Pirellula sp. SH-Sr6A: one gene and its partner. The protein of the gene in region 1 binds, or shares a complex with, the protein of each later gene. Links are inferred from orthologs where the notes say so. Each region holds a gene or a part of one and is shown in the gene's direction. Other genes may lie near its edges.

Region 1 (4,275 bases):
CTCCCTAGAATAAGGCAGGCGAATGGTGAGAAGTCCCCAACGGTAGCACGAATCTCCTGGAGAGCGTCGTTCAAGTCCGGGTGGGGGAGAGACTGGCAATCCGATTGAGTGGGGTGCAAGATCCGCGATCCCTTTGGTTTCACAGGGTTTTGGGGTTGTCGAAGGGGGGGCAATTTAACATACTTTTCCGCAATATTCACGAGATTAGGTTGAGCCAGGGCCCGCGATGTAGCGAGCATTGACGGCCGCCGGAGTTCCCGGTGGCCATTTCGTTTTCTTAATAGCTTGAGTCACAAGGCTGCGTTCCAGATCGGAATGCGGTTTTCTCAGGCTGGACGAATTGGACTCGACCGACCGTTACCCATTGGTCGCTTCGAACCTTCGAGTTCGCAGCAGGAGACTGAGACATATGGCACGATACACAGGGCCCAAGGCCCGCATCAACCGACGCTTCGGTGCACAGCTTTATGAAAGCGCTGGCGCAGTACGAGCTTACGGAAAGCGAAGCGAGCAACCACCAGGGATGCACCCCCGAAGCCGCCGCACGAGCAACTACGGCACCGCTTTGTCGGAAAAGCAAAAGATCAAGTATTACTACGGACTGGGTGAGCGACAGTTGCGCCGTTACTTCGCCGATGCCGTTCGCAAGAAGGGGAACACCGGGGAAACGCTCTTGCTGATGTGCGAGCGACGATTGGATAACGTCGTGCGTCGCGTCGGGTTTGCCAAGACCCGTCCACAGGCTCGTCAAGGAATCGTGCACGGTCACTTCAAGGTCAACGGCGTGAAGGTATCGAGTCCTTCGTACATGCTCCGACCGGGGGACGTGATTGAAGTCCGAAGCAACGAAGCGGTTCGGAATTTGTACCGTGGCATTATCGCCAACAACTCTCCGACGCCGTTGGATTGGGTTTCGCTCGATAGCGAAGGATTGCGAGCTACGATGTTGGGACAACCTGGACCGAGCGATATTTCGTTGCCAGTGAACGCCAACATCGTGGTCGAATTCTTGTCCCGATAGTCGGTCGTCGTGCCGACTGGGATGGTTGTTTCCTCTGACCTTTGGGGCCGTTGCGCATGCACGCACCTGTTGTAGTTTTGGGTGGTGGACCTGGTGGGTATGCGGCTGCGTTTCTGGCAGCCGACGAGGGGCTGGAAGTGGTGCTTGTCGAGGCGGAGTCCCGCCTCGGTGGTACCTGCTTGCTCCGCGGATGCATCCCGTCGAAGGCATTGCTGCACGTCGCAAAGGTCATTAGTGAAACGCATGAGCTGACGGAAGAGTGGGGTGTGTCCTTCAACACCCCTGCCATCGACGTCGACAAGGTTCGCGCACGCAAAGAAAAGGTGATCGAAACGCTCAGCGGCGGATTAGGGCAACTGGCGAAGCGGCGAAACGTCAAGATCGTCCGTGCGCGAGGCAGGTTTGAGAACTCGACGACCCTCGTGTTGGAGGGTGATGACCCTTCCATTCCCGAGGGTGGCAAGCTGACGTTTGATTACTGCGTTATTGCGACAGGTAGCGTACCCGCAATGCCGCCATCGTTTCAGATCGGTTCATCGCGAGTGATGGACTCGACCGGGGCATTGGCGTTGCAAGATATCCCCAAGAAGCTGTTGGTGATTGGGGGCGGTTACATCGGGCTTGAGATGGGGACGGTTTATGCGTCCCTCGGGTCCGAGGTCTCGGTGGTCGAAATGACCGAAGGATTGCTGCCCGGTGCAGACCGGGACTTGGTCAAGCCTCTCCACAACCGGTTGAAGAAGATTCTCGACAACCGTATTTATCTCAACACGAAAGTCGGCTCGATCGCCGAAGTCGACAATCAGATCGAAGTCGCGTTTGAAGGGCCCGGGAAGTTTGGGCACGAACGATTCGACCGCGTGCTCGTGAGTGTCGGGCGCCGCCCTGTCACTCAAGGTCTCGGTTTGGAGAACACGCTTGCGAAGGTGAATCAGCGAGGGTTTGTCGTTTGCGATAATCAGCAGCGCACCGAGGATCCGCACCTTTTTGCGATCGGGGATGTGGCTGGCGATCCCATGTTGGCCCACAAGGCGAGTCATGAAGCGAAGGTGGCGATCGAGGTCATTCTCGGTCGGCCGGCTTACTTTGATAAAGCAGCGATTCCTGCCGTTGTCTTCACCGATCCCGAGATCGCTTGGGCGGGGCTAACGGATGATCAAGCGAAAAAGGAAAATCGCAAGGTCGACATCGAGGTGTATCCTTGGGCGGCGAGCGGTCGCGCGCAGGCATTGGGGCGGACTGAGGGCTTTACCAAATGGTTGATCGATCCCGAGACCCATCGCGTTTTGGGTTGCGGAATTGTTGGGCCCGGGGCAGGCGAATTGATTTCTGAGGCGGTTCTGGCGATTGAAATGGGCTGCGAAGTGAGAGATTTGACCGAGTCGATTCACCCCCACCCGACGCTCAGCGAAACGTTGATGAATGCTGGCGAGGTTCACTTCGGAACGGCGACAGAGATTTACAAACCGAAGAAGCATTCCGGATCATGATCCATACGCTCATCGAGCGAACGGACCAAGTCGATGTGATGTTCGTCGGGGCTCATCCCGATGACTTGGAGATCGCGTGCGGGGGTACGATCGCCGCGTTGGGCGAGTTGGGCTATCGCGTCGGAATGATCGACCTGACCGATGGCGAACCTACCCCGAACAGTCCGGGGCCCGATTCTCGTTTAGCCGAAGCGAAGGCTGCTGGCGATGTGTTGGGAGTAGCGTTGCGGAAAGTGCTACCCCTGCCGAACCGACGGTTGTTCGACGGGTTTGAAGAGCGAGTTCTCTTGGCCAAGGAATTTCGGCGATATCGTCCGAGGTTGGTGGTGGGGTTTGGAAACAAGACACCCTTGGCCTCGCCGGATCATTATCAAGCCATGTTGATCACCGACGCCGCCATCTTTTTTGCGAGGCTCAGTAAATGGGATGAGCATTTCGATGGATTGCCCATTCACGCGATCGACAAGCAGTTGTATTTTCGCTTGGAGTTCGACCGAGCGCCTGTGCCGGGATATCCCAACGAGATCGTGATGGACATCTCCCGGACACTGGAGAAGAAGATGGAAAGCATTCGATGCTATCCTTCGCAGTTTCCGGAGCACAAGTCGCATGTGCTCGAGAGTGTTCGAGGGATCGCCATTGCAGCGGGGACGGCGATCGGAGTGAAAGCCGGCGAAGTATTCACTTCCGTCCGACCGCTTGGAACATCGGACTTGCTCCGAAGTGTCGGGCTGGCTTGACAATCCCCGGAGTGCGTTATAACCTTCTCGGAACGCGGCAAAAGCCGATAGATCGATGGGGAATTAGCTCAGTTGGGAGAGCGCTTGCATGGCATGCAAGAGGTCAGGGGTTCAAGTCCCCTATTCTCCACTATTCACGGGACCGTAGCTCAATGGTTAGAGCAGGGGACTTAAGGAACGGAGCCTAAGGTTGCTCTTGAGACGTCCATGCCCGGCACCGTCCGGACAATGCGATGGACTTGAGAGCGGCGATGGCGATGTTCAGTGGGTTGCCCAGTTAGCGTGAAGCTACCTGGGTAGAATCTGTCAAATTCGGGGAAGGCTTTCTTGCACCGCGAGAATCGATGCAAATGCTAATCCCGAGCCAAGTCAGCGTTGTGACTTCGCCAATGTGAACAGCTCGCGTCAGATAGGATTCGTCTGCGGGATGTTCGGTAGCAAAGGACAGCCTGAAAGGTGTAGAGGCCAGACGGCAGACATTTCGGCGGCGGCACGTGGTACATGGCAAAATGCCCATGGCTCGGGGGTCAAAGGCCGGCGAAATGAAGGGATGGTCCAGACCACAAACCCGAAAGGGGCGGCGAAAGTCGTAGTCGGTACGCATAATCCCTTGGTTGCAGGTTCGAATCCTGCCGGTCCTATTCGCATTTCTTTCTTCGCTTCGTCTTGTCCAAGTTTCTTCGTACTTCGGCCAGTCGCGGAGCCTTCGTTCGAGAAGCCCCCATGGATAGTGTCATCAGCGATCTGTTAGCACCTTATTCGGCTCCTATTGAGGGGTTGTGTCGCGCGGGGAGTCAATTTTGGACACGCGGATGGTCGCTGGGCACATCAAGCAATTACAGCGTGTTGGTAAATCGCGAACCCTTGCAGTTGCTTTTGACGGCGAGCGGCAAAGACAAAGGGCACTTGGGGCCGAACGATTTTGTGTTGGTCGATATTGAAGGCAATCCAATAGCGCCGAATCAGCCGAAGAGCAGCGCGGAGACGCTTTTGCATTGTCTGGCGGTCGAGCGATGCGGCGCGG
Region 2 (4,339 bases), 2.0 Mb from region 1 along the record:
CTTCGCAGCCTACAAGGCAGCCGTTGAGCACAAAGGACAGCCCACGGTCATCTTGGCGAAGACCATCAAGGGCTACGGTTTGGGAGAAGCGGGCGAGGGACGGAACATCGCTCACAACCGAAAAGAAATGAACGAAAAGGAACTTCTGGAGTTCCGCAGCCGATTCGGTATTCCGATTTCGGATGAGGAAGTCGCGAATGCACCGTTTTACAAGCCGCCCGAGTCGAGCAATGAGATCAAATATCTCAAGGACCGGCGCAAGCAATTGGGTGGTTCTCTCCCGAGCCGCCCCACCATTCATCCGAAGACGGAAACCCCTTCGCTCGAGGATTATCGCAAGTTCATAGGTGCCCAGCTGGAAGGCAAGACCATCAGTACAACCAACGGCTTCGTCCGCTTGTTGGGTCGGTTGGTCAAAGACAAGCAAATCGGGTCGCAGATCGTTCCCATCGTGCCTGACGAGTCCCGGACGTTTGGTATGGAAGGCTTGTTCCGCGAAATCGGCATCTATGCCCATGCGGGGCAGCTGTACGAACCAATCGATTCGGATCAGGTCGCCTATTACAAAGAGGCCAAGGACGGACAGATCCTGGAAGAAGGGATCACCGAGTGCGGCTCGATCAGTAGCTTCGTCGCTGCAGGCACCGCCTATTCGGCTCACGGGATCAATATGATTCCGTTTTACATCTACTACTCGATGTTTGGTTTCCAACGAATCGGCGATTCGATTTGGGCAGCCGCTGACATGCGGGCAAAGGGATTCCTTATTGGAGGAACTGCAGGCCGGACGACCCTCAACGGGGAAGGCCTGCAGCACCAAGATGGCCACAGCCACCTCAACGCGATCGCGTTCCCAACCGTTCGAGCTTACGATCCGGCTTGGGCGTATGAAACGGTCGTCATCGTCCTCGATGGTATGCGACGACTTTATCAAGAAGGTGAGACGGCGATTTACTACATCACGGTCCACAACGAGGACTATGACATGCCGGCGATGCCGGAAGGTGTCGAAGACGGTATTATCAAAGGTATCTATCGCTTCAAATCTCAAGAAGTCGACGGGGCCAAAGCTCGGGTGCAACTGTTTGGTAGTGGAGCCATATTGCGACACGTGCTCGAAGCACAACAGATTCTGGCTGAAAACTATGGAATCGCCAGCGATGCCTGGAGCGTGACCAGTTACACATTGCTGCGTCGCGATGCACAAAGCTGCGAGCGCTGGAACATGCTTCACCCGGATCAGCCCGAGATGAAGTCGTACATTCAATCGGTGTTGGACGGAGTCGAGGGGCCGATCATTTCCGCGAGCGACAACGTTCGAGCAGTCGGTGAGCAGTTGCTCCCTTACCTCAGCCAAGACTACTACGTGCTTGGATGCGATGGGATGGGGCGCAGCGAAACGCGACCTGCTCTGCGTCGTCACTTCGAAGTCGACGCGGTCTCGATCACCATTGCAGCGTTGTATCGATTGAGCAAACAAGGAAAGATCGCACCTGCGGTCGTTGCCCAAGCGATTCGAGATTTGGGACTCGATCCCGAGAAACCGAATCCCCTGTTTGCTTAGTGCGCCGTGTTGCTTCATGCAACGTCGGCTCCCCTATCGGAGTTCGGAACCGAACTCGGACATTTTCAAAACTCGTTCGCTTCACTCAACAGAATCCTGACATGGAAATCAAGCTTCCCTCCCTTGGCGAAGGCATCGAATCTGGCGACGTTCTCGAAATCCTCGTGAGCGTTGGTGACGTCGTCAAGAAAGAACAATCGCTCATCGAGATGGAAACCGATAAGGCAACTGTCTCGGTTCCGTCGCCGGCAGCAGGCAAGATTCTGAGCATCACGGTCAAGGAAGGGGAGAGCGTTCCCGTCGGGACCGTTATCGCGACCATTGAAGCATCGGGAGCAGCCGCTCCTGCTCCAGCCAAAGCCCCGGCCCCCGCTGCTGCAGCACCAACGCCACAACCGGCTGCAGCACCCGCCCCAGCAGCAGCTCCGCAACAAGCGGCTGCACCGAAACCAGAACCCGTCCGTCCTGCTCCCGTCGCTCCTGCTCGGCCAGTCGCCGTTCCTGCAGCGCCTGTCGCTGCGGCTCCCGCACCTGCCCCTGCGGTTGACAACGAAGGAACACCGTTCGCCGATGACGTGATTCCCGCGGGTCCGGCCATCCGCCGCTTGGCACGGGAAGTGGGGGTCGATTTGGCCAGTGTGGTCGGTTCAGGTGAAGGAGGTCGCATCACGCGTGAAGACGTGATGGCTGTCGTGCGCCACGCGAGCCAAGCAGCCCGAACACCAGCTCCTGCGGCACCCGCACCTACGTCCGGAATCAGTGAATCCAAGAGCGCGTCGAAGAGCCCGGCGGCCAATCTGCCTGGCACACCCTCGCAAGACGACTACGGTCCGATTCGCGTGGATCGAATGACCAAGATTCGAAAGACGATCGCTAATCAAATGCATCGCTCGTGGGAGTCGGTTCCCCGCGTGGTGAACTTTGACGATGCCGACGTTACCGAGCTGGAAGCGTTCCGACAAACCAGCAAAGATGATTACGCCTCGCGAGGGATCAAACTCACGACGATGCCGTTTTTGATCAAGGCTGTGGCGACGGCGCTCAAACACCACCCAGCGCTCAACGCGGCGCTCGATATGGAAAATGAGCAGATCATTTACAAGGACTACGTGAACCTCGGTATCGCCGTGGATAGCGACCGCGGATTGGTCGTTCCAACCCTGAAGAACGCCGACCGGATGTCGATTCCAGACGTTGCATACGCGTTAGCCGATCTCGCAAATCGAGTTCGTAGCAATGACTTTGCCGTGAGTGATCTGCGAGGTGGAACCTTCACGATCAGCAATCTCGGAGCGATCGGTGGGACTTATTCCACCCCGATCGTGAATGTACCGGAAGTGGCGATTTTGCTTGTCGGTCGTTCTCGCAAGCTTCCTGTGGTGATGGATGACGATTCCATCAAACCGCGATTGATGATGCCCTTGAGTTTGGCCTATGACCACCGTCTCGTTGACGGTGCGACAGCTGCCCGATTCTTGAACGACATTATTGCGTATCTCGAAGCTCCGAGCAGACTGCTGCTCGCTATTTAGTCACCACGTTGGAAATCCATACGCCGGCCTGAGTGGGGCCGGCGACGGTAACTGGCGTTTCGATTCCGGCCAGCTTCAATTGCAGTGCAAACGGGCCTTGCCACGGCGTCGGCAGCTTGACTTTAACCGCGTGCGCTTTGGGACCATCTTTGGTCACGGCGAATTGGGTATTGGTCAGTACTGCATCGGCAGGGAGCCCGACTCCGAGGACTTCGACGTCTCCTGTCCAATTATTGATTCGTTCGAGGGCGATGCTCCATTCGAATTCTTCATTGGCTTTGCTTTCTTTTAGTTCGGCGGGAGCCGTTGCAAGCAAACTCGTGAGGCGTTCTCGGATTTGAAGTCGGTACACGCGGTCCTCGCTACCGAGTTTATGAAAATCGGAAACGCTCACCCAATACTCTTCGTTATCGGGGACTTGCCATACCAGTTTGGGATCTCGATTCGTCTTGTCGTCATCTTGAAACGAGACTTGCTTTCCTTCCTTATTGGTGATGGTGAGCGTTGCATCGAGGTACGAACCGATGGATTGGGCGAGCAATTGGATCTCCAGCGACTTGCCCCCTAAGTTTTGAATCCGATAGAAGTGTGTTTCTTTGTTGTGAAGAATCGCGCGTTGGGTATCCAAAGGGAGGGAGACGGTCGCGGCCGAATCCTTGGATGTGGGAGATGGGCCCTCGGGTGCAACCGATGGTAACAAGATCCCTTCTGCATTGAACGCATCGAATGGAAGCTGGCTTCGTTGCCATTGCAGTCGGTAGCACCAGTCAGCGCCTCCGCGGAACGAGATGGTGCTATCGGGCTCGACCGGGAACCCGAAGACTCGCAAATAATAGGTTCCGTCTTTTTTGGGTTGGAAAGCAATTCCCGGATCATAGCCGTATCGGTCGAGATTTTCCGTGAGGACAAAGCCCCGTTCGTCGAGAAGTTGGAGGTGCGCGTCGAGCGGCGAGCGAAGCGAGCGGGTAGCGTCGAGCGTGGCGGAAAAGGGTTCGCCCGCCCGGAGCGCCAGTCGGTAATGGTCGACATCGCCATTCTTCTCGAGCAGACCGTAGGTGACCTCGTTGTCGTGCAATGTTTCCGTGACTTCCAGGATCCGATCGTTCGGCTCCTTTTCCGTCTTCGTCGCGCGGGGGGAAACGTAAAACGGTTTAGCTGGCGTGGCTCCCGCTTCGTTGTAGAGGCGGACCCAGGCGACTTGGTCACGTACACCGGCATTCACGGAGACTTCAAAAGAACCTGC

Evidence for each region. Proteins that work in one complex are often made in the same cells at the same time.
Region 2: the proteins of lpdA (region 1) and VN12_RS15650 are in contact, whole or in part, in a crystal structure (PDB 1EBD), measured with the Geobacillus stearothermophilus proteins. The link is inferred for Pirellula sp. SH-Sr6A from one-to-one orthologs. Residues at the interface, in WP_049624544.1 of Geobacillus stearothermophilus: Pro340, Ser341, Asp344, Tyr345, Arg403, Asp406, Val408, Glu431, Ala432, Gly433, Asp438; in WP_033016211.1 of Geobacillus stearothermophilus: Ile130, Ala131, Met132, Pro133, Arg136, Arg140, Glu141, Asn155, Arg157.

Annotation. Positions count from the first base shown.
Region 1 is NZ_CP011272.1:2,144,843-2,149,117, reverse strand. Bases 449-3,294 are described here. They hold lpdA (dihydrolipoyl dehydrogenase), read left to right. Parts: upstream 449-1,077; coding sequence 1,078-2,511; downstream 2,512-3,294. Other genes in these bases: VN12_RS08485 (PIG-L family deacetylase), read left to right, coding at 2,508-3,251; rpsD (30S ribosomal protein S4), read left to right, coding at 449-1,021. In the rest of the region: VN12_RS08500 (purine-nucleoside phosphorylase), read right to left, coding at 1-119; more of rpsD, read left to right, coding at 410-448; mtnB (methylthioribulose 1-phosphate dehydratase), read left to right, coding at 3,975-4,275. UniProt on the Escherichia coli protein: Lipoamide dehydrogenase is a component of the glycine cleavage system as well as of the alpha-ketoacid dehydrogenase complexes.
Region 2 is NZ_CP011272.1:4,109,183-4,113,521, forward strand. The notes cover bases 971-3,880. They hold VN12_RS15650 (2-oxo acid dehydrogenase subunit E2), read left to right. Parts: upstream 971-1,665; coding sequence 1,666-3,096; downstream 3,097-3,880. Other genes in these bases: aceE (pyruvate dehydrogenase (acetyl-transferring), homodimeric type), read left to right, coding at 971-1,564; VN12_RS15655 (PPC domain-containing protein), read right to left, coding at 3,089-3,880. In the rest of the region: more of aceE, read left to right, coding at 1-970; more of VN12_RS15655, read right to left, coding at 3,881-4,339.